One region of the Janthinobacterium sp. BHSEK genome, then DNA from elsewhere that is predicted to be linked to it. Evidence: predicted binding sites of a transcription regulator. Region 1 holds the regulator's gene; each other region holds the start of a gene.
What was found. The regulator sigma-54, encoded in region 1, starts transcription at its own class of promoters, with help from an activator protein. The targets are predictions, from matches to a motif close to TGGCANGNAANCTGCTTT.
Positions count from the first base shown of each region.

Region 2: AC0V2Y_RS11970 (EDSAP-1 family PEP-CTERM protein) is a predicted target of sigma-54. The motif match lies at 5,109-5,126, and genes of this name have one in related genera.
Region 3: adh (aldehyde dehydrogenase) is a predicted target of sigma-54. The motif match lies at 1,528-1,545, and genes of this name have one in related genera.

Region 1 is NZ_JBWBYV010000018.1:104,750-111,984, reverse strand. Features, by position in the region: gene lptC (LPS export ABC transporter periplasmic protein LptC) at 40-651, shown strand; gene lptA (lipopolysaccharide transport periplasmic protein LptA) at 677-1,258, shown strand; gene lptB (LPS export ABC transporter ATP-binding protein) at 1,258-2,013, shown strand; gene AC0V2Y_RS08870 (RNA polymerase factor sigma-54) at 2,018-3,496, shown strand; gene hpf (ribosome hibernation-promoting factor, HPF/YfiA family) at 3,566-3,925, shown strand; gene AC0V2Y_RS08860 (enoyl-CoA hydratase/isomerase family protein) at 4,062-5,147, shown strand; gene rapZ (RNase adapter RapZ) at 5,148-6,011, opposite strand; gene hprK (HPr(Ser) kinase/phosphatase) at 6,178-7,113, opposite strand; gene AC0V2Y_RS08845 (PTS sugar transporter subunit IIA) at 7,150-7,235, opposite strand, start outside.
Region 2 is NZ_JBWBYV010000030.1:96,489-103,723, reverse strand. Features, by position in the region: gene fabI (enoyl-ACP reductase FabI) at 1-74, shown strand, start outside; gene AC0V2Y_RS12000 (DEAD/DEAH box helicase) at 564-1,970, shown strand; gene AC0V2Y_RS11995 (acyl-CoA thioesterase) at 2,060-2,518, opposite strand; gene AC0V2Y_RS11990 (hypothetical protein) at 2,607-2,975, opposite strand; gene AC0V2Y_RS11985 (hypothetical protein) at 3,105-3,242, opposite strand; gene AC0V2Y_RS11980 (hypothetical protein) at 3,464-3,637, opposite strand; gene AC0V2Y_RS11975 (nucleotide disphospho-sugar-binding domain-containing protein) at 3,803-5,011, shown strand; gene AC0V2Y_RS11970 (EDSAP-1 family PEP-CTERM protein) at 5,200-6,180, shown strand; gene AC0V2Y_RS11965 (EDSAP-1 family PEP-CTERM protein) at 6,289-7,235, shown strand, end outside.
Region 3 is NZ_JBWBYV010000094.1:9,919-17,153, forward strand. Features, by position in the region: gene AC0V2Y_RS25770 (TonB-dependent receptor family protein) at 1-216, opposite strand, end outside; gene AC0V2Y_RS25775 (beta-propeller fold lactonase family protein) at 421-1,377, shown strand; gene adh (aldehyde dehydrogenase) at 1,631-3,151, shown strand; gene AC0V2Y_RS25785 (DUF779 domain-containing protein) at 3,208-3,597, shown strand; gene AC0V2Y_RS25790 (PQQ-dependent methanol/ethanol family dehydrogenase) at 3,645-5,381, shown strand; gene AC0V2Y_RS25795 (porin) at 5,668-6,828, shown strand; gene AC0V2Y_RS25800 (4Fe-4S binding protein) at 6,907-7,235, shown strand, end outside.

The sequences.
Region 1 (7,235 bases):
GCGCCTTGCCGCCAGTGACCTTTGAAAGAGTGAAGCCCTATGCGTAAGCCAGGAGGCGCCCATCGCTGGCGCATGATTTTTACCGTGCTGGGCGCGGTCGTCGTCGCGCTGGGCAGCTTCTGGCTGCTCGAAGTGATGAACAAGAATGGCCAGGACATCAGGGCCAGCAAGCATCTGGACGAGCCCGACTATTTCATCACCAATTTCAGCCTGGTGCGCATGGATTTGACGGGTAAACCCAGCTATATCGTGTCGGGCACCAAGCTCACGCATTATCCGCTCGACGATTCGTCCGATATCGACCAGCCCTTCGTGCGCAAGCTGACGCCCGGCATGCCGCCGCTGAACATGAATGCGGAACTGGCGCATATCGACCAGGATAATACCCGGCTGCAACTGCACCGCAAGGTCGTGATCGATCGCGCGGCCAGTCCGAAGGCGCAGAACCTGACCGTGAGGACGGAAGCGCTGACGGTGTTTCCGGACGAGGAAAGAATGGAAACGGACGTGCCGGTCGATATCCTGACGGGTACTTCGCGCCTCAATGGCATCGGCATGAAGGCCAATAACGCCACCGGCGTGGTGGAAGTGCAAAATGCGCTGCGCATGGTACTCCCGCCGAAACCGCGCCCGGCCGCGGCGGCAAAATGACAGAATGAAACAAGGAAACCATACTATGAAGAACATCTTGCTGTTGAGCGTATTTTCTCTGGCCATGATGGGCGTGGCGCATGCCGAGAAGGCCGATTCCGAGAAGGAAGCCGTCATCACGGCGCGTAGCGGCCACGTCGATGACGTCAAGCAGATCCGTACCCTGACGGGCGACGTCGTGCTGGTCAAGGGCACCCTGACCATGAAGGCGGGCCGGGCCCTGATCACGGAAGACCCGCAAGGCTACCAGTTCATTACCTTCTGGGCCGATCCCGGCAAGCTGGCCACCTTCCGCCAGAAGCGCGATGGCGCGGGCGACCTGTGGGTCGAAGGCGAAGCGGAGCGCGTGGAATACGACAACAAGACGGAAGTGGTGAAACTGTTTTCCAGGGCCAAGCTGACGCGCCTGGAGGGCACGAAAGTGACCGACGTGGCCAATGGCGCCTTCATCTCGTATGACAGCCGCAAGGAAGTGTTTGCGATGGAAAATTCCAACAGCGGCACCAGCACCCCCGATGGCGGCAGCGTGCGCATGGTGATCCAGCCGAAGACCAAGGCGCCCGCGGCGGAGAAAGCGCCGGCCACGCCTGCGCCAGGAACGAAATAATGGACAATACTCGTTGCGGCAGTACCCTGATCGTTCGCGGGCTGCAAAAAACCTATGGCAAGCGGCAAGTCGTGCATGACGTCTCGCTGCAAGTCGAATGCGGCGAAGTGGTGGGGCTGCTGGGCCCGAACGGCGCCGGCAAGACCACGTCGTTCTACATGATCGTCGGCCTGGTGCCGTCCGATGGCGGCAGCATCGATATCAGCGGCGTGGACATTTCCAGCCTGCCGATCCACCGCCGCGCGCAGATGGGCCTGTCGTACCTGCCGCAGGAAGCGTCCGTGTTCCGCAAGCTGACGGTGGAAGACAATATCCGTGCCGTGCTGGAAATCCAGACCGTCGAAGGCCGCCCCCTGAAGAAGGCCGAGATCGAGGAGCGCCTGGATAAACTGCTGGCCGACCTGCAGATTGAAAAGCTGCGCGAGAACCAGGCCCTGTCCCTGTCGGGCGGCGAGCGCCGCCGCGTGGAAATCGCCCGCGCGCTGGCCACCGATCCCCGTTTCGTGCTGCTCGACGAGCCCTTCGCCGGCGTCGATCCGATCGCCGTCATCGAGATCCAGCGCATCGTGCGCTTCTTGAAGGAGCGCAATATCGGCGTGCTGATCACCGATCATAATGTGCGCGAGACGCTGGGTATTTGCGACCGTGCCTACATCATCAACCAGGGCTCGGTGCTGGCGTCGGGACGCCCCGACGACATCATCGCCAACGAGTCGGTACGCCGGGTCTATCTGGGCGAACACTTCCGCATGTGAGCCAATGAAACAATCATTGCAGCTGCGCACTTCGCAGCATCTGGCACTGACGCCGCAGTTGCAGCAATCGATACGCCTGTTGCAATTGTCTACCCTGGAATTGCACCAGGAACTCGAGCAGCTGCTGACGGACAATCCCTTGCTCGAGCGCCTCGACGATCCGCTCGACCGTTCGCTGCGCCTGCTGTCCGACGGGGCCTTGAGTTCCACGGCCGCGCCGGCCGAAGCGCCGCCCCAGCCGCCAGGCCAGGAGGCGCCCGCAGCGCCGGCCGAAGCGGAAACGTTTGACGGCGAGGGGGGCGACGGCGCGGCCGCCGCGGATGGCGGCGACAGCGACTGGAGCGAGGCGAGCCGGGGCAAGGCGCCCGACGACGAAGATTCCCGTCCGCAATTGGAGGCCCACCACTGCACCCTGCGCGAGCACCTGATGGAGCAGATGCGCGTGACGGTGCTCGAGTTGCGCGACCGTGCGCTGGTCGAGCTGATCATCGACGCGCTCGACGACAATGGCTATCTGGAAGAGTCGCTCGACGACATCCTGGCGCGCCTGCCGGAAGAGCTGGAAATCGACGCCGACGAGATGCGCACGGCCTTGTCGCTGCTGCAAAGTTTCGATCCGCCGGGCGTGGGCGCGCGCAATGCGTCCGAATGCCTGGCGCTGCAGATCAAGCGCTTGCCGCACGTCGCCATGGTGACGCGGCGCATGGCCCTCGTCATCGTGGAAAAGCACCTGGCCTGGTTTGCCCAGCGCGATTTCAACAAGCTGAAGAAAGCCCTCGATTGCGACGAGGAAGACTTGCGCGAGGCGCAGACGGTGATTCGCCAGTGCAATCCGCACCCGGGCGCCGTGTTCGCCTCGGACGTGTCCGACTATGTGGTGCCCGACGTCGTCGTCAAGCGCGCGCGCAATGGCTGGCAAGTCACCCTGAACAACGACGTCATGCCGCGCCTGCGCGTCAACGCCATGTACGCCAACCTGCTCAAGCAGGGCAAGGGCGAGGGCGCCATGGGCGCACAGTTGCAGGAAGCCAAGTGGCTGATCAAGAATATGCGCCAGCGCTTCGACACGATCCTGCGCGTGGCGCAGGCGATAGTAGAAAGGCAAAAGAACTTTTTCTCGCATGGGGCCGTTGCCATGCGCCCCCTTGTGCTCCGTGAAATAGCTGATACACTGGGTTTACACGAGAGTACTATCTCGCGGGTAACAACTCAAAAGTACATGCTGACCCCGCACGGCATGTTCGAGTTGAAATATTTCTTTGGTAGCCACGTCGCCACCGAAGCGGGGGGCGAAGCGTCATCGACGGCGATACGGGCATTGATCGTGCAACTGACAGGAGCAGAAGACCCTAAAAATCCTTTATCCGACAGTAAGATTGCGGACATGCTGGGGGAACAAGGCATGGTGATTGCGCGACGTACTGTTGCCAAATACCGGGAAGCATTGAAAATTCCGCCAGTGAGCCTGCGTAAGTGTTTGTAAGTTTTTTTCGGTTCCTCTGCGGGCCGGATAGGATGGACCGCACGAACCCGATCATCTTTAGGAGTGTGTATGAATCTCACCATCAGCGGACATCATCTCGAAGTGACACCAGCCATCCGTGAATACGTACAAACGAAGCTGGAGCGCGTGAAACGTCATTTCGATCAAGTCATCGATATCGCCGTGATTCTGACCGTGGATAACCTCAAAGAGAAAGAAAAACGTCAAAAGGCCGAAGTCAACCTGCGTCTGAGTGGCAAAACCGTCTATGTGGAAAGCCTGGCGCAAGACCTGTATGCCGCGATCGATGCCCTGATCGACAAGCTCGATAGGCAAGTGATGAAATACAAAACCAAAGTGCAAGGGCACGGTAAAGAGGCGATCAAGCATCTGCCAGACAACTCGGAAGAAGAATTCGCCGCCGCCTAAGCGGCCTGCGACTTTCAACCGGTTGTGATCAACTAAGGGCGCACATTGCGCCCTTTTTTGCGCCCGTCCCTGTCGAACGCAATGTTCCCCGCGCAGGGGCTAGAATGTTGGCACTTTCACTTCTTTCCATCCTGCCATGAGCGACTTCGTCCAGACCTCCATCCGCCACCGCACGGGGCACATCGTGCTCGACCGTCCGAAAGCCTTGAATTCCCTGTCGCTGGAGATGGTGCGGGCCCTGAGCGCGGCCTTGCTGGCCTGGCGCGACGACCCGCAGGTGGACGCCGTGGTGATCCGCTCCAGCAGCGAGAAAGCCCTGTGCGCCGGCGGCGACATCCGTTTCTTTTACGATGCGGGCCTGGCCACGCCGCAAGGCGGCAGCGCCCAGCTGGAAGATTTCTTTACAGAAGAATATGCTTTAAATCATCTGATTCACTTCTACCCGAAACCGTATATCGCCGTGATGGACGGCGTGGTGATGGGCGGCGGCATGGGCGTGGCGCAAGCGGGGCCCGGCAACCGCCTGCGCATCGTCACAGGCCGCACGCGCATGGCCATGCCGGAAGTCAATATCGGCCTGTTCCCCGACGTGGGCGGCAGTTACTTTCTTTCCCGCCTGGCGGGCCGGCTGGGCCTGTACCTGGGCTTGACGGGCTTGACGATCAACGCGGCCGACGCCCTGTACACGGGCCTGGCCGATGTGTATCTGCCCGAGGCGCAGATGGGGGCGTTGCTGGCCCTGTTCGAGTCCACGCCGGGCGAGGCCTTGCCGGTCGCCATCAAGGCGCTGGCGGCGCCCTTCCAGGCCGAGGCGGGCGCTTCCCCCCTGGCCGCGGCGCGCGCGGCGCTGGACCGCCACTTCAGCGCGGGTTCGGTGGCGGCCATCATGACCTCGCTGGCGCAGGACGACAGCGCGTTCGCCGCGAAGGCCCTGGCGGCCATGCGCTTGCGTTCGCCCTTGATGATGTGCGTGACCCTGGAGTTGCTGCAGCGGGGCGCCCATCTGGGCGTGGCCGATTGCCTGCGCATGGAGCGCACGCTGGTGCGCCACAATTTCGAGCATGGCGAAGTGCTCGAAGGCGTGCGCGCGCTGGTGGTCGACAAGGACAATGCGCCGCGCTGGCAGCCTGCCAGCCTGGGCGAGGTCGATGCAGCCATGGTGGCGCGCTTCTTCGCCCCCGTGTGGCCGGCGCAAGCGCATCCGCTGCGCCACCTCGACTGATTAAGAACGCTCGCGGTGGCGCAGTACGACCCGCTCGTTGGGGCCGAAGTATTGCGCCAGCCGCTCCGCCATGTACACGGAGCGGTGCTGGCCGCCCGTGCAACCCAGAGCCACCGTCAGGTAGCTGCGGTTGTCGGACTTGAACGACGGCAGCCATTTCTCGATGAAGGCGCGGATGTCGGCCAGCAATTCCAGCGCGCTCGGCTGCGCGTCGAGGAAGGCGATCACGGGCGCGTCGCGGCCGTCGAGCGGGCGCAGCGCCAGGTCGTAATAGGGATTGGGCAAGGCCCGCACATCGAAGACGAAATCGGCATCGAGCGGCACGCCCAGCTTGAAGGCGAACGATTCGAAGAACAGGGTCAGCGGCGCGCGTTCGGAGGCGACGATATCCTTGATCCAGGCACGCAGCTTGTTGGCGCTCAGTTCCGAGGTATCGATCACATGGCCCAGCTGCTCGATGGCCGACAGGCGTTCGCGTTCTTCCGAGATGCACTCGATCAGGGTGCGGCGGCTGGCCGGATTCTGGTTCGGGCGCAATTCGTGCGACAGGGGATGGCTGCGCCGCGTTTCCGAGAAGCGCGCCACCAGCGAATGCGTGGTGGCTGTCAGGAACATGACCTTGACGTCATGCCCCTGGTCGCGCAACAGGGCTACATTGTGCGGCAAGCTGACGAGCGACTCGGCGCTGCGCGCATCGACGGCCACGGCCAGCTGCGGCGTGCCCTCGTCAAGCAGGGTTTGCACCAGGCTCGGCAGCAAGGCCGGTGGCAGGTTGTCGACACAATAGTAGCCGGTATCTTCCAGCACATTGAGCGCGACGGATTTACCGGAGCCGGATATTCCGGTGATAAGGACGATATGCATAGCCCGATCATACAATAAAGGACGGCACTGCGCTCCCGAGGCAATTATCTTTACAAATTATTGCAATTTGGACTGTGGTATTTCTTTGCTGCACGCGCCAACATTGTCGTCGGATTACGCGGGGCCTTGCCCCACCTCGGCGGCCCCGCTAATCCGACCTACGTTGTTAATCGCCACTCATGGCGAGGCGTTGCCGCTCCATGAACTCCTGCAAGGTATCGATGCCGCGCAGCTGCAGAATCGTGTTGCGCACGGCCGCTTCCAGCAGCACGGCGATGTTGCGGCCGGCGGCGACGGGGATGACGACCTTGCGCACGGGCAAGCCCAGCACGTCTTCCGTGGGGAACAGGAAGGGCAGGCGCTCGACTTCTTCCTCCAGCGCGTTGCGGCGCACCAGGTGCACGATCAGTTTCAGGCGCATCTTGCGGCGCACGGCCGTTTCGCCAAAGATGGCCTTGATGTCGAGTAAACCCAGGCCCCGCACTTCCAGCAGGTTTTGCAGCAGGGGCGGGCAGCGGCCTTCGATCATGTTCGGCGCGATGCGCGAGAATTCGACGGCGTCGTCGGCCACCAGGCCGTGGCTGCGCGAAATCAGCTCCAGCCCCAGCTCGCTCTTGCCCAGGCCCGAATCGCCCGTGATCAGCACGCCCACACCCAGCACGTCCATGAACACGCCATGCATGATGATGCGTTGTGCCAACTTTTTCGACAGGTAGACGCGCAGGAAGTCGATCACTTGCGCAGCCGGCAGCGGGGTCGAGAACAGGGGGATGTTTTGCTCGTCGCAGATGGCGAGGATGTCGGGCGGCGTTTCCAGCCCTTGCGCGATGATCAGCGCGGGCGGACCGCCGGCGATCAGTTCGCCGATCACGTGGGTGCGCGTGTTGACCTTCAGGCGCTGGTAGTAATTGATTTCCTGGTGGCCAAAGACCTGGATGCGGCCCGGATGGATCAGGTTCAAGTGGCCCACCTGGTCGGCGGCCGACGAGACGTCGCCCGAGATCAGGCGTTCGCCGCCGGGGAAGCCGGCGAACCAGCCCAGTTGCAGACTTTCACGATTATCGTCGTACAGGCGTTGTATCGTCAGCGGCGTTTGCAACATGGCAGTCTTCTTCAGGAGTGGAGGAATACCTGAAGTTTAACCCGCCGCTTGGAGACTGGGTTGCCAATTGACGATGCGCGAATGCACGGATTTCGGTTCCGGATCCGTGGCCAATGCCGTGC
Region 2 (7,235 bases), on a different contig from region 1:
GCATCACGGGCGAGATTACCTACGTCGATGGCGGCTTTTCGCAAGTAATGGCCGTCAATCCGGAAGTAGAGTAATTGGCACCTGGTCGACGTGGCGCAAGCGGCCCGGCAAATCAACCTGGCCAGGGAAACGCGACAGGCGCCGCCGCTGCCCGCCGACATCGTGGCCATGCTCCATTAAACGGAAGAAAACTACGTATTCCTACTGATTTCACATAGGAAACATGATCAAAACGTGGTAGGACTGTCGTTTCTTCCCATTTAGGCCGTGCAAAACGGCGGCAAATACGGTATAGTGTCGTTGTGCGCTGCAATATGTTTCCTTGAAGCGATGGCAACACCGCAGTTACATGCACTACAAACTTAGCAGCTTCGCAAGCCTTAGCGCATCCACAGGATGCCGCTTAATAAAGCCCTCCCGCCTTGTGTGTCGCACCTGACACCGTCCCGGCGCAAAGCTTTTGTGCCGAAATTTCTTTCTAGTTGAGTCATTTCGTTTTGGTTGGCGTTGCTATTTTGCGTTCTGCTTTTTGCAAGAACGCTGATTTTCACGAAAGAAAAAGAATGACATTTGAATCCTTAGGCCTGCATCCGTCCATCCTCGCCGCTCTGACCGAATCGGGCTACACCGCGCCAACCGCGGTACAGTCGCAAGCGATTCCAGCCGCGATCGAAGGCCGTGACCTGCTGGTCTCGTCGCAGACCGGTTCGGGCAAGACGGCAGCTTTCATGCTGCCATCGCTGCACAAACTGGCCAGCGCCGAACAAAGCGCCGCCGGCAAGACGCCAAACCAGGAAATGCAAGCATCGCGCGCCCGCGGCGAGCGTCCACGTTTCAAGGCTGCCCAGCCAAAAATGCTGGTGCTGACGCCAACGCGCGAACTGGCCCTGCAAGTGACGACCAACACCGACAAGTACAGCACCGGCATCCGCCGCATCAAGGCTGTGTCGATCCTGGGTGGCATGCCTTACCCTAAACAAATGCAGTTGCTGGCCAAGAATCCTGAGATCCTGGTCGCTACCCCTGGCCGTTTGATCGACCACATGGATTCGGGCAAGATCGACTTCTCGCAACTGGAAATCCTGGTGCTGGACGAAGCCGACCGCATGCTGGACATGGGTTTCATCGACGACATCGAAAAGATCGTCGAAGCGACGCCGGAAGGCCGCCAGACCATGCTGTTCTCGGCAACCTTGGATGGCGTGGTCGGCAACATGGCGCGCCGCATCACGAAAAACCCGCTGGTCATCCAGGTGGCAAGCTCGAGCAACAAGCATGAAAACATCACCCAGCGCGTCCACTTCGTCGACGACCTGTCGCACAAGAATCGCCTGCTGGACCACCTGCTGCGCGACGAAACCTTGGACCAGGCTGTTGTGTTCACCGCCACCAAGCGTGACGCCGACACCATCGCCGACCGTCTGAACATCGCCGGTTTCTCGGCTGCCGCCTTGCACGGCGACATGCATCAGGGCGCGCGCAACCGCACCCTGGACGGCATGCGCCGCGGCCAGGTCAAAGTGCTGGTCGCCACCGACGTTGCCGCCCGCGGCATCGACGTGCCGACGATCACCCACGTGTTCAACTACGATCTGCCGAAGTTCCCGGAAGACTACGTCCACCGCATCGGCCGTACCGGCCGCGCTGGCCGCAATGGCCTGGCCATCTCGCTGGTGAACCACGCTGAAGGCATGAACGTCAAGCGCATCGAACGCTTCACCAAGCAATTGATCCCGGTCAATGTCATCGAAGGTTTCGAGCCAAAGAAAACGGCATCGGCACCACGTTCGAGCGCCCGTCCAGGCGGCTGGAAACCAGGCGACAACCGTGGCGGCGCGAAGCCAGGCCAACGCACGTTCAGCAAGCCAGGCGCACCGCGTAAAGACGGCGCTCCTAGCACCGGCGGCGGCTACAAGGGTTCGAACCCGCGCAGCACCGACGGCGCACGCCGCAGCTACGGCGACCGTTAATCACGGCGCCATGCCGCCAACGGGCGGCAAGCAATAAAAAAACGGCCACCAGATCACTCTGGCGGCCGTTTTTTTATGCCCGCAACGCTTTATTTCTTCGACACCTTCTGGCGCGACAGCTTGCGCAGCTTGGCCTGCTCGAAGCGCAGCTGCTGCTCCGGCGTTTCCAGCGCCAGCGGCGGCACGGCCACGGGCTTGCGGTTGGCGTCCACGGCCACCATGGTGAAATAGCAGCTGTTGGCGTGGCGCACCAGGCGCTGCTGGATGTTTTCCGTCACCACGCGGATGCCCACTTCCATCGACGTCGTGCCCGTGTAATTGATCGAGGCCAGGAACGTCACCAGCTCGCCCACGTGGATAGGCTGCAAAAACATCACCTGGTCCACGGACAAGGTCACCACATAGCTGCCCGAATAGCGGCTGGCGCAGGCGTAGGCGACGCTGTCGAGGTATTTCAGGATGGTGCCGCCGTGCACGTTACCGGAAAAGTTGGCCATATCGGGCGTCATCAGGACCGTCATCGTCAGTTCGTGGGCCGACCAGTTCATCGCGCTGTCCAAAGTGTTCTCCAAAGGGGAAATAAAAGTGAGGGGGATGTGAAAACCGGCCCCAGGGGCCGGTTGCCGGGACAGGCTGTTACAGTCCCAGGTTGTCGATGTCGGCCAGCGATTCGCGGCCCTTGTCGGAAATGTCGTGGCCCTCGCCTTCGGCGCGCGCCACGATGTGGGCTTTCTTGCCCAGGAAGTATGCCACTTCCGTGTCCAGCTTGGTCAGCGGATCGGCGGCCACGGCGCGCAAGCCCATGATGCAGCGGCGCAGGAACAGCAGTTGCTGCGCCTTATCCGTGATGGACAGACGGCCATCGCGCGCATAGCTGAGCAGCTTCAGGCCCGACAGGCGCTTGGCATTGCGGGCAACGCAGGCGCTCGGGCGCTCGGTCTTGATGCCGCGTGCAACTTGCTCCAGCGCGTCATATTCATCGGTTGTTAATTTCTCGTTCTTCATTACTTTTCCATAAAAGGCCAGGTGTTCGGCCCCCATGGTACGCGCCCCGCTGCGCATCGGCAACAGGCAACGTGAATCTACCGCCGCCCGCCATGCGGCCAGGCGGCTGAAACACGGACGAGAAGACGCTTATTTGTAGCTGCGCAGCAGCAGCCAGGCCAGGCCGCAGCCGGCCACGGCGCCCGCCAGCGCCAGCGCGGCGAGGTTCTTGCTGGTGAGCACAGGGCGACGGCCCAGGTAGATTTTGTTATGCAAGGAATTGCCCATGATGGTCTCCTGTACAAGAATTTTTATGATGTCTCATTATAAGAACAGAATCGTGACGGCCGCATGACACTCGACAGTTCAAGCTTGATTTGTATCCACTCGGCAACATTTATTGAGATTTTTGTTGTTTAAATGGCGTGGCTATACCGCCGCGCAAGTGTTCCATTTCCGACTGGAAATAAACCACACGTCGGCAGCAGACGCGGCACGCAGCCTGCCGTTCAGCCCATCTTGACGGGCGGCGGCGGCGGCGTCGGTTCCTCGACCGGCACAGGGTCGATGTGCGGCGGCTGCTCCGGCGGCGGCGTGAGGGGATCGCCTTCCGGCGGTGGCGGCATATCGGGTTCGGGCGTGCTGTGCGCACGCAGCGGGGCATGACGGAATCGTGGCTGCATGGTAGCCTCCTTTTGTCCCACTGTAGCCGATGCGGCAAATGCCCGGCGCCCGCCTGTGGCATGCCTCGGGAACTAAACGGCGCGGCGCCGCTCCAATTGGAGAGCATCCCCTACGGTACGAGTGCAAGCGATCCCCACACGATGGCGCGCAAGAAAATCTTATTCATGGCCGAGGCAGTGACCCTGGCCCATGTTGGCCGTCCCCTGAGCCTGGCCCAGGACCTGGACGAGGACGCCTATGAGGTGCATTTTGCCTGCGCCGACGGCTATGACTTTTGTTTCAAGCAAGTCCCCTTCCGGCGCTGGCGCATCGACAGCATTTCGTCGCTGCAATTCCTGCAAGCGCTGGCCCACGGCAAGCCCGTCTACACGGAAAGCACCCTGCACGCGTACGTGGAAGACGATTTGCGCCTGCTCAATGCCGTCCAGCCCGATCTCGTGATCGGCGACTTCCGCCTGTCGCTGTCCGTCAGCGCGCGCCTGCAGCGCATTCCCTACATTACCATCAGCAACGCCTACTGGAGTCCCTGGGTGCGCCAGCACTACACGGTGCCCAGCCTGCCCCTGACCGGCATGCTGCCCATCTGGCTGGCCGATCCCCTGTTCCGCCTGATCCGGCCGCTGGCCTTCGCCTCGCATGCCGTGCCCCTGAACCGCGTGCGCCGCCGCCATGGCTTGCCCTCGCTGGGCAGCGACCTGCGGCGCATCTACACGGATGCCGACCGCACCTTGTACGCGGATATTCCGCAACTGTTCCCGCCGCACGGCATGCCGTCCACGCACGACTACCTGGGCCCCGTCATCTGGGCGCCGCCGCTCGACTTGCCGGCCTGGTGGCAGCGCCCTGAACTGAGCAGCGGACGCCCGATCATCTATGTCACCCTCGGCAGCTCGGGCCAGGGGCAGCTGCTGCCGCGCGTGCTGCGCGCGCTGGCGCCCCTGCCCGTCACCGTGCTGGCGGCCACGGCCGGCACCATCCGCGTCGATGCCGTGCCGCCGAATGCCTATGTCGCCCCCTTTTTGCCGGGCGACGCGGCCGCCCGCCGCGCCAGCCTGGTGATCTGCAACGGCGGCAGCCCCACCAGCCAGCAGGCGCTGACGGCAGGCGTGCCCGTCATCGGCATCGCCGGCAACCTCGATCAATTCCTCAACATGCACGGCATCGCCGGCGCCGGCGCCGGCCTGCTGCTGCGCGCCGACCGCTTCCAGGAAACCACCCTGCGCCATGCCGCCACGCGCATGCTCGACGATGGCCGCGCCAGACTGGCGGCGCGCCAACTGGCCACGGCCATGCGCGACTATGTGCCAGGGCAACGCCTGCTGTCCCACCTGCACGCCCTGCTGGGCTCCTTGCCGCAAGACGAGCAGCCTTGAGCGGCAGCGTCGGTTTTTCTTACAACGCGTCCGGCAACACCTGCACTGCGTCAACAAAAGCACGCCAAGTCCTTGATTTCAAAAGAACCTCATGCGTTGGCATGGAAGTCGCTTAAGTCTGGCCATGAGCACCTGCCGACAGGACTCAGGCAAGACTTCCAGACTCACTCAACCACGAGGTGAATGACATGAAACTTTCTAAACTGAAACTGCTCCCAGCGGCAGCGACACTGGCCATGCTGTGCGCGGCCGGTAGCGCACAAGCGGGCGCCTACGGCTATGCCTACAACAATATCTTCGGCCTGCAGATCGCCGCCGCCACGGGTTCCATCACCGCCCTGAACAGCACCACGATCTCGCGCGCCACGGCCACCCTGAATGGCGTCAGCGTCATCAATGGTGGTCCCGGCCTGCTCGACTCGCCCCGCGCCGCCGTCGGTGCCGTGACCAAGGGCGAGAACGACTTCACGCAACAAGGTGCCACGGGCAACTTTTCGCGCGGCGACGCGCAGATCGTCAGCACGCAGTTCCCCTCGTTCCCGCCCGGCTCCACCTCCACGCAGGCGGTGAACGTGGCCGAAGCCCATCTGGATGATCCTGCCGGCACGGCCGATGCGTCCGGGCGCAACGGTTCGACCACGGGCTTCTCCGTCAACTTCGTCGTCGGTTCCCCCACGGCAACGCTGAGCTTTGACTTCTTCTCGTCGCCATTCATGCAAGTCTTCCTGCAAAGCACAGTGGGCCAGCTGTCCACCGCGACGGCCAACCTGGTGATGACCATCACCATCACCGACTCGACCGGCGCGACTGTCTTCAACTGGACACCCGATGGCGTTATCGGCTCCGGCATCTTCGGTGGCACGGAATCGGCCGATGCGGCCAACCTGAACACCAGCCTGGCGACCAACTTCCTGACGCGCGGCAACCTGTTTACGTATGACCCCACCGGTTGCGGCACACCCACGGGCACAGGCGTGGGTACGGCTTGCGGCGGCAACTTCAGTTCCGTCAGCAATGCCCTCGCGACCGGCAACTACACCTTGACCTTGAATGCGGTGGAAAGCGTGGACCTGGTGAAACAGGCGGTGCCGGAACCTGGCACTCTTGCACTGCTGGGTCTGGGCCTGGCTGGCCTGGGCTATGCCCGCCGCCGCAAGCTTGCCGCCTGAAACAGGCAACAGGGGGATTTACAGGCGAGGGAGTCTCCTCGCCTTTTTTTATGTGGCAAGCCTGTCGGCTTTCCTTACAACGCGGCCGACCGGCAGATGAGGATTTTCATGACTATATTTTCTTGTACCCGCTTGCCAACGGCCCTGCTGGCCTTGCTGTTGCTGGCCAGCAGCGGCACTGCCAGCGCCGCCGCCTATGGCTATTCGTACACCAGCGTCTTTGGCCTGGTCATCAGCAATCCCTCCGGCTCCGTCTCCCTGCTCAGCAATATCGACCTGTCGCGCACCACCGCCACGCTCAATGGCAGCAGCATCATCCACGGCGGCAGCAACGAGATCGACGCGCCGCAAGCGACACGCGGCGCCGTGACCAAGGGAGAAAACGACTTTACGCAGCAAGGCATGGGCAATGCCTCGTATGCGCGCGGCGAGGCGCAGATCGTCACCTCGCAAATCCCGCCCTTTCCACCGGGTTCGACCAGCACGCATACCGTGAATGCGGCGGAAACCTTCCTCACGGGCGGCGGCAGCGCCGACGCCTCGGGACGCAACGGTTCCAGCACCGCGATGACCGTCAATTTCGTCGTCGGCCAACCGGGCGCGACCCTGGCCTTCGACTTCCAGGCCCTGCCCTTCATGCAGTTGTACCTGGACGCCCTGGCCGGCACAGGCTCGGCGGCCACGACGAATATGGCGATGACGTTTACCATCATCGATGAACATGGCCAGATCGTCTTCAACTGGGCCCCCGACGGCAGCCTGGGCTCCGGCATCCTGGGCGGCACCGAACTGGCCGACGCCGCCAACCTCAACACAGGATACGCGCAAACGCCGCTGACCAGCGGCAGCATGTTCACGTACGACCCCAGCGGCTGCGGCGCGCCCACGGGCACGGGCATCGGCACGACGTGCGGCGGGCAGTATGGCGCCGTCACGGACAACCTGGTGGCGGGCAGCTATACCCTGGTGTTGAACATGCTCAACAGCTCCGAACTGGCGTATGTGCCGGCGGTCACGCCGATGCCCCTACCGGGCACCTTGCCGTTGCTGGCGGC
Region 3 (7,235 bases), on a different contig from region 1:
CTGGCCCTCCTGGATGCGGGCGCTGTCGACGACGTCGATCGAGGCCGGCACTTCCTGGCTGGGATGGGCGATGCGGCTGCCGCTGATGACCACCGTCTCCATGAGTTGCCCGGCGGCCAAGCCAGCAGGCTCGGCTGCAAAGACGTGGGGGGCGAGGGTGGCGCTGCCGGCGACAAACAGGCTGGCGATGGTGTTCAGGCGGAAACGATGCTGCATGCGGATTCTCCAATGTGAATAAAAGCCTGCTTGAGCGCGTGCGCGGCACAGGTCTGCCTAGTTGTATCAAGCAATATGCCTGCCATGTCTCCATTGGTGGGCGGAAATTATACGCGTGTCAGTGGCACGGCGTTTGCATGCAGCAATTATCAGATGCGCCGCTACCGCGCGCTTTTCCTGTGTTTTGCCATTGAAAAGGTGATTATGCCCAACTTCTTCCCGCGCTTGCGCCAGATGTGCTGGCTGCTGCCTGCGCTCTTCAGCACGGCCCTCCAGGCCGCTCCTTTTGCCTATGTCCCCAATGAAAAGTCGGGCACCGTGAGCGTGATCGACACGGCGACCGACCAGGTGGTGCGCCAGATCGCGGCGGGCAAGCGTCCGCGCGGCATCGCCGCCGATCCCACCGGACGGCAATTGTTTGTCACGGACGCCGCCAGCAGCGCCTTGCTGCTGATCGATAACGTGACCGGCGCGCCCGTGCGCACGGTGACGCTGGGCAAGTCGCCCGAAGGCGTCAGCGCCTCGCATGACGGTCATTACGTGGCCGTGGCCGTCGAGGAAAACAATAGCGTGGCCTTGCTCGATGGCCATACAGGTACCTTGCTCGTCGACATCAAGGTGCAGGGACGCAACCCGGAGCATGCCGTGTTCAGCCCCGATGGGCGCTGGCTGCTGGTCAGTGCGGAAGAGGCCGAGCAAGTCGATGTCATCGATGTGGCGCAACGCCGCCAGGTGGCGTCCATCGCCGTGGGCTTGCGTCCGCGCGGCATCGGTTTCAGTCCGGACTCGGGCCGCGCCTACGTGGCGTGCGAACTGGTCAATGCCGTATATGTGATCGACATGGCGGCGCGCCAGGCGATTGCCACCATTCCAGCAGGCAAGAATGCCAACGGCATCGTCGTCCATCCCGGCGGCAGGCAAGTGTATGTCTCGAACGGCACGGACGGCACGGTGATGGTGATCGATACGGCCAGCAAGCAGGTGACGGCCACCATTCCCGTTGGCAAGCGCCCGTGGAACATGGCCATCACGCCCGACGGGGCCAAGCTGTACGTGGCCAATGGCCGCTCGAACAGCATTTCCGTCATCGATACGGCCAGCGCGCGCAAGGTGGCCGATATCGCCGTCGGCGAATTGCCATGGGGCGTGGTGATTCGGTAGCGGTACAGGAACAGGTGTTCCAGTCTGGTACACCTGTTCCATTGTGCAGCGGCGATGGCGCGCTACGGCAGCAATTGAACCCGCCGATATCGCCACCAGGTCCTTGCAACAGAGGTAAAACCCGCTAAGTTGGGTAGGGGGATGGCGAGCTGGCACGGCATTTGCGGAAGACTGCGTGTACTCACCCCATCTGTACCAGGACGTTTGATTTTAATTAAGTAACTCCATTCTAATTAACCCGATAGAGGACGACATGAATCTCGCAGACATCAGCAAACTGGGCGTAGCCAATCCCTTCAAACAACGCTATGACAATTACATCGGCGGCAAATTCGTTGCACCAGTAAAAGGTGAATACTTTCCCAACATTACGCCGATCACCGGCTTGCCGTTTTGCGAAATCGCCCGTTCCACGACGGAAGACGTCGAGCTGGCGCTGGATGCCGCCCATGCCGCCAAGGATGCCTGGGGCAAGACTTCGCCTGCCGAGCGCGCCAATATCCTGAACCGCATCGCCGACCGCATCGAACAGAACCTGAGCCTGATCGCCACGGCGGAAACCATCGACAACGGCAAGCCGATCCGTGAAACGATGAATGCCGACATTCCGCTGGCCATCGACCATTTCCGCTACTTCGCCGGCTGCATCCGCGCGCAGGAAGGTTCCGTCGCGCAAATCGACGCGGAAACCTATGCCTATCACTACCATGAGCCGCTGGGCGTCGTGGGCCAGATCATTCCATGGAATTTCCCGATCCTGATGGCCGTGTGGAAACTGGCGCCAGCGCTGGCCGCCGGCAATTGCGTCGTCCTGAAACCGGCCGAGCAAACCCCTGCTTCCATCATGGTGTTGATCGAGCTGATCGGCGACCTGCTGCCGCCCGGCGTATTGAACATCATCAACGGTTTCGGCCTGGAAGCGGGCAAGCCGCTGGCGTCGAGCAAGCGCATCGCCAAGATCGCCTTCACGGGCGAAACGGGCACGGGCCGCCTGATCATGGGCTACGCCGCGCAAAACCTGATTCCCGTCACCCTGGAGCTGGGCGGCAAATCGCCGAACATCTTCTTTGCAGATGTGATGGATGCCGATGATGATTATTTCGACAAGTGCCTGGAAGGTTTTGCCATGTTTGCGCTGAATCAAGGCGAGGTGTGCACCTGCCCATCGCGCGTGCTGATCCAGGAATCGATCTACGAGAAATTCATCGAACGGGCCCTGAAGCGCGTGGCCGCGATCAAGCAGGGCAACCCGCTCGATGCTTCCACCATGATCGGCGCCCAGGCGTCGCAGGAGCAGCTGGAAAAAATCCTGTCCTACCTCGACATCGGCCGCCAGGAAGGCGCCGAAGTGCTGGCCGGCGGCGAGCGCAACACGCAGGCGGGCGACCTGGAAGGCGGCTACTACGTGCGTCCGACCGTGTTCAAGGGCAACAACAAGATGCGCATCTTCCAGGAAGAAATTTTCGGACCGGTCGTCTCCGTGACGACCTTCAAGGACGAGGCCGACGCGCTGGCGATTGCCAACGACACCTTGTACGGCCTGGGCGCCGGCCTGTGGACGCGTGACGGTTCGCGCGCCTTCCGCATGGGCCGCGCCATCCAGGCGGGCCGCGTGTGGACCAATTGCTACCACCTGTATCCGGCCCACGCCGCATTCGGCGGCTACAAGCAATCGGGCATCGGCCGCGAAAACCACAAGATGATGCTCGGCCACTACCAGCAAACGAAGAACTTGCTGGTGAGCTATAGCCCGAAAGCGCTGGGCTTCTTCTAAACCGGCAACAGGCGCCGCGCCTGTTCAACCAGGCGCGGCGCGCAGAAAGGGATGCCATGAGTGCAGCAATTGCCAGGGTGGTCGCCACCGATGCGGCGCTGGAAATGATGGACAAGTTGCGCCAGCGTCACGGCCCGCTGATGTTTTTCCAGTCCGGCGGCTGCTGCGACGGCAGTGCGCCCATGTGCTATGCGCTGGGCGAGTTCGATGTCAGCGACACCGACATTTATCTCGGCAATTTGAATGGCACACCGTTCTACATGGGACTCGAGCAATTCGAGTACTGGGAGCATACCCAGCTGATTATCGATGTGGTCGATGGCAATGGCGGCATGTTTTCACTCGACAACGGCACGGGCAAGCGCTTCTTGACGCGCTCACGCCTGTTCACCGATGAAGAGTGTGCGCTGTTGCATGCCCAGCCGCATGAGCACCGCAAGACTTGACACACATACTAATAAAACAGAGGGAGATGATTGTGCAGAAAAAAATAATGGGGATACTCATCGGTTTGGGCTTGGCGTCGCTGGCCCAGGCGGCCGATGTGGGCAATGTCACCACCGCCATGCTCGACAGCACGGCGAAGAATCCGTCCAGCGTGCTGTCGTTCGGCATGGGCACGCAGGGCCAGCGCTATTCGCCGTTGACGCAAATCAATGACAAGACCGTGGCCAAGCTGGTGCCGGCCTGGTCGTTCTCGTTTGGCGGCGAAAAGCAGCGGGGCCAGGAATCGCAGCCCTTGATTCATAACGGCAAGATGTTCGTCACGGCATCGTATTCGCGCATCTTTGCCGTTGACCTGAAAACGGGCGCCAAGCTGTGGAAATATGAGCATCGCTTGCCGGACGGCATTATGCCCTGCTGCGACGTGGTCAACCGCGGCGCCGCCCTGTACGGCAACCTGGTGATCTTCGGCACGCTGGACGCCTACCTGGTGGCGCTGGACCAGAACACGGGCAAGATCGTCTGGAAGGAAAAGGTCGACGACTATGCGGCCGGCTACTCGATGACGGCGGCGCCGCTGATCGCCGAAGGCTTGCTGCTGACGGGCGTGTCGGGCGGGGAATTCGGCATCGTCGGCCGGGTCGAGGCGCGCAATCCGATGACGGGCGACCTCGTGTGGAGCCGTCCCACGGTGGAAGGCCATATGGGCCACCGTTACGACAAGGATGGCAAGGCCATCGATAACGGTGTGTCCGGCACCGTGAACAAGACCTGGCCGGGCGACCTGTGGAAAACGGGCGGCGCCTCGACGTGGATGGGCGGCACTTACGATCCGCAGACCAAGCTCGCTTACTTTGGCACCGGCAACCCGGCGCCATGGAACAGCCACTTGCGTCCCGGCGACAATCTGTATTCGTCGTCCACCGTGGCGCTCGACGTGAAAACGGGGCAGATCAAGTGGGCGTATCAGAACACGCCGAATGACGCCTGGGATTTCGACGGCGCCAACGAGTTCGTCACCTTCGACATGGATGGCAAGCGCTACGGCGGCAAGGCCGACCGCAACGGTTTCTTCTACGTCATCGATGCGGCCAATGGCAAGCTGCAGAACGCCTTTCCGTTCGTCAAGAAAATCACCTGGGCCAGCAGCATCGACCTGAAGACGGGCCGGCCGAACTTCATTCCCGCCGGCCGCCCTGGCGACCCGACCAAGGGAGAAGAAGGCAAGAAGGGCACGACCGTGTTTGCCGCGCCCGCTTTCCTCGGGGCAAAAAACCAGATGCCGATGGCCTACTCGCCGCAAACCAAGCTGTTCTACGTGCCGGCGAATGAATGGGGCATGGATATCTGGAACGAGCCGATCAGTTACAAGAAGGGCGGCGCCTTCCTCGGTGCCGGTTTCACCATCAAGCCTCTGTTTGACGACTACATCGGCGCCATGCGCGCCGTCGATCCGAAGACGGGCAAGATCGTCTGGGAAATCAAGAACAATGCGCCGCTGTGGGGCGGGGTGATGAGTACGGCCGGCAACCTGGTGTTCTACGGCACGCCGGAAGGCTTCCTGAAAGCCGTTGACGCGAAGACGGGCAAGGAACTGTGGAAATTCCAGACGGGTTCCGGCGTCGTGGCGCCGCCCGTCACCTGGCAGGATGGCGACACGCAATACGTGGCCGTCGTTTCCGGCTGGGGCGGCGCCGTGCCGCTGTGGGGCGGCGAAGTGGCGAAGAAGGTCAACTTCCTGGAACAAGGCGGTTCCGTGTGGGTCTTCAAGCTGGCGTCGAAGTAACGGGGCGAAGCGCCCGGGCCACTCGGATGGGCGTCTCCCTGTCCGCCGGGCGTTTTCTTTTTGCTGACGGCCCAGGCCGTCAGTTTTTTGTTTACCTGTACGCCGATCAGCCTGCTTGCGGTCAAAAAATGAACACTGGCAGTGGCGATTGATCCGCTGCTGCACAAGTGAAATACGCTTTTTCTCATTCTCCCTCTGAGCCGTGCTGGGCACGCTTATTGCCAAAGCTTGAGGTACATCAATCACTGGTGTGCACACTAAAAACAGAGAAGAAAGAGGAGAAGCAATGAACACATGGATCAAGCTGGGGAGCCTGGGTGTCATGACAATCGCAGCGGTGGGGCAGGCGCACGCCGTCGATATCAAGGCCGGCGACTGGACCGTGTCGGTGGGCGGCATCGTCAACGCCTATTACACGCAAGTGTCGTGTTCGGGCGATGCGGTGGGCGGGCTGGCGCTGGGTGGCCAGGCGCTCGGTTGCGGCGGAGAAAAGGACCGCACGACGATCGGCAACGGCTTGCTGCCGAATGGCTTGATCACCTCGGCAAGCTCGCGCCTGGGCGAGTACGACGTGAAAGCCTTGATCGGCATCTACAACTCGACGGCCACGGACAGTGCCATCAGCCAGAACAGCGTGGTCGATGTGCGCCAGGCCTTTTTTACGTTTGGCAATGAGCAGATGGGCACTTTCAAGCTGGGCCGCGACTACGGCATCTTCGGCGCGAATGCGATTTTGTCCGACATGACCTTGCTGGGCTCGGGCGCGCCCGTACAGGCCACGCAGCGGGGCCGCGTGACCCTGGGCCATATCGGCGCCGGCTATACCTATCTGGGCAACTATGGCCAGATCATGTACAGCACACCGAAGTCGGGCGGCTTTGGTGCCGACGTGGCGCTGGTCAGCCCCGTGTCGGACACGCCCATCGTGGCAGGCTCGACCTATTCCTCGAAGTCCAGTCCGCAAGTGCAGGCGCAACTGACGTATGTACAGGAAGGATTGAAAGCCTGGCTGGGCGTGAAGTCGCAAAAATTCACCTCGAAAACACCGGGCGTCGATGACCTGACCATGCGCGGTGTGGAAGTAGGCGGCTCCTACCAGATGGGAGCGGCCGGCGTGCTGTTTAACTTCCAGGGCGGCAAGGGATTGGGCATTCTCTCCGATGCGGACCAGGGCGATACCAAGTCAAAGAACTGGCTGCTGCAAGGCACGTATAAAACGACGGACAAGCTGAAGCTGGGCTTGTCCTACGGCATCAGCAAGAACGACGACAACACGGCCGGCACGGGCGGTTTGAAGTCGAACGCCAACCTGACCCTCGGTGCGTACTACTCGCTCAACAGCGCGATCACCCTGGTAGGCGAGCTGGGCCAGACGCGCTCGAAAGGCTTTACGGGCGGCGAAGCGAAGATGAATGGCGTGTCCCTGGGCGGCATCATTTTCTTCTAACCAATGTATGCGGCGCCGGAAGCTGCGGCGCCGCACGGAGCACAGTGCATGCGGATACTGCGGTTGTTCATCGGATGCTTGCTATTCCTGTTTATCCTGGGACAGGCGTGGGCCGGCGTGCTCACCAAGGCCGAACTGGCGCGGCGCTTCCCCGCGCCACTCGTCGTCGGCGAGAAGGAAGCCGAGCTGCCCGTCTGGCCCCTGTTCAAGCAAAACGCCACGGCCACTGAGCTGGTCGGTTATGTGTTTGAGTCGGTGGACCTGGCGCCGATTCCCGGCTTTTCCGGCGTTCCCGTCAACCTGTTGATCGCCATCAATCCGCAGGGCAGTTTTCTGGACGTGGCCGTGCTGTCGCAGCACGAACCCGTGTTTCTCGATGGCCTAGGTGAAGCGCCATTGTTTCAGTT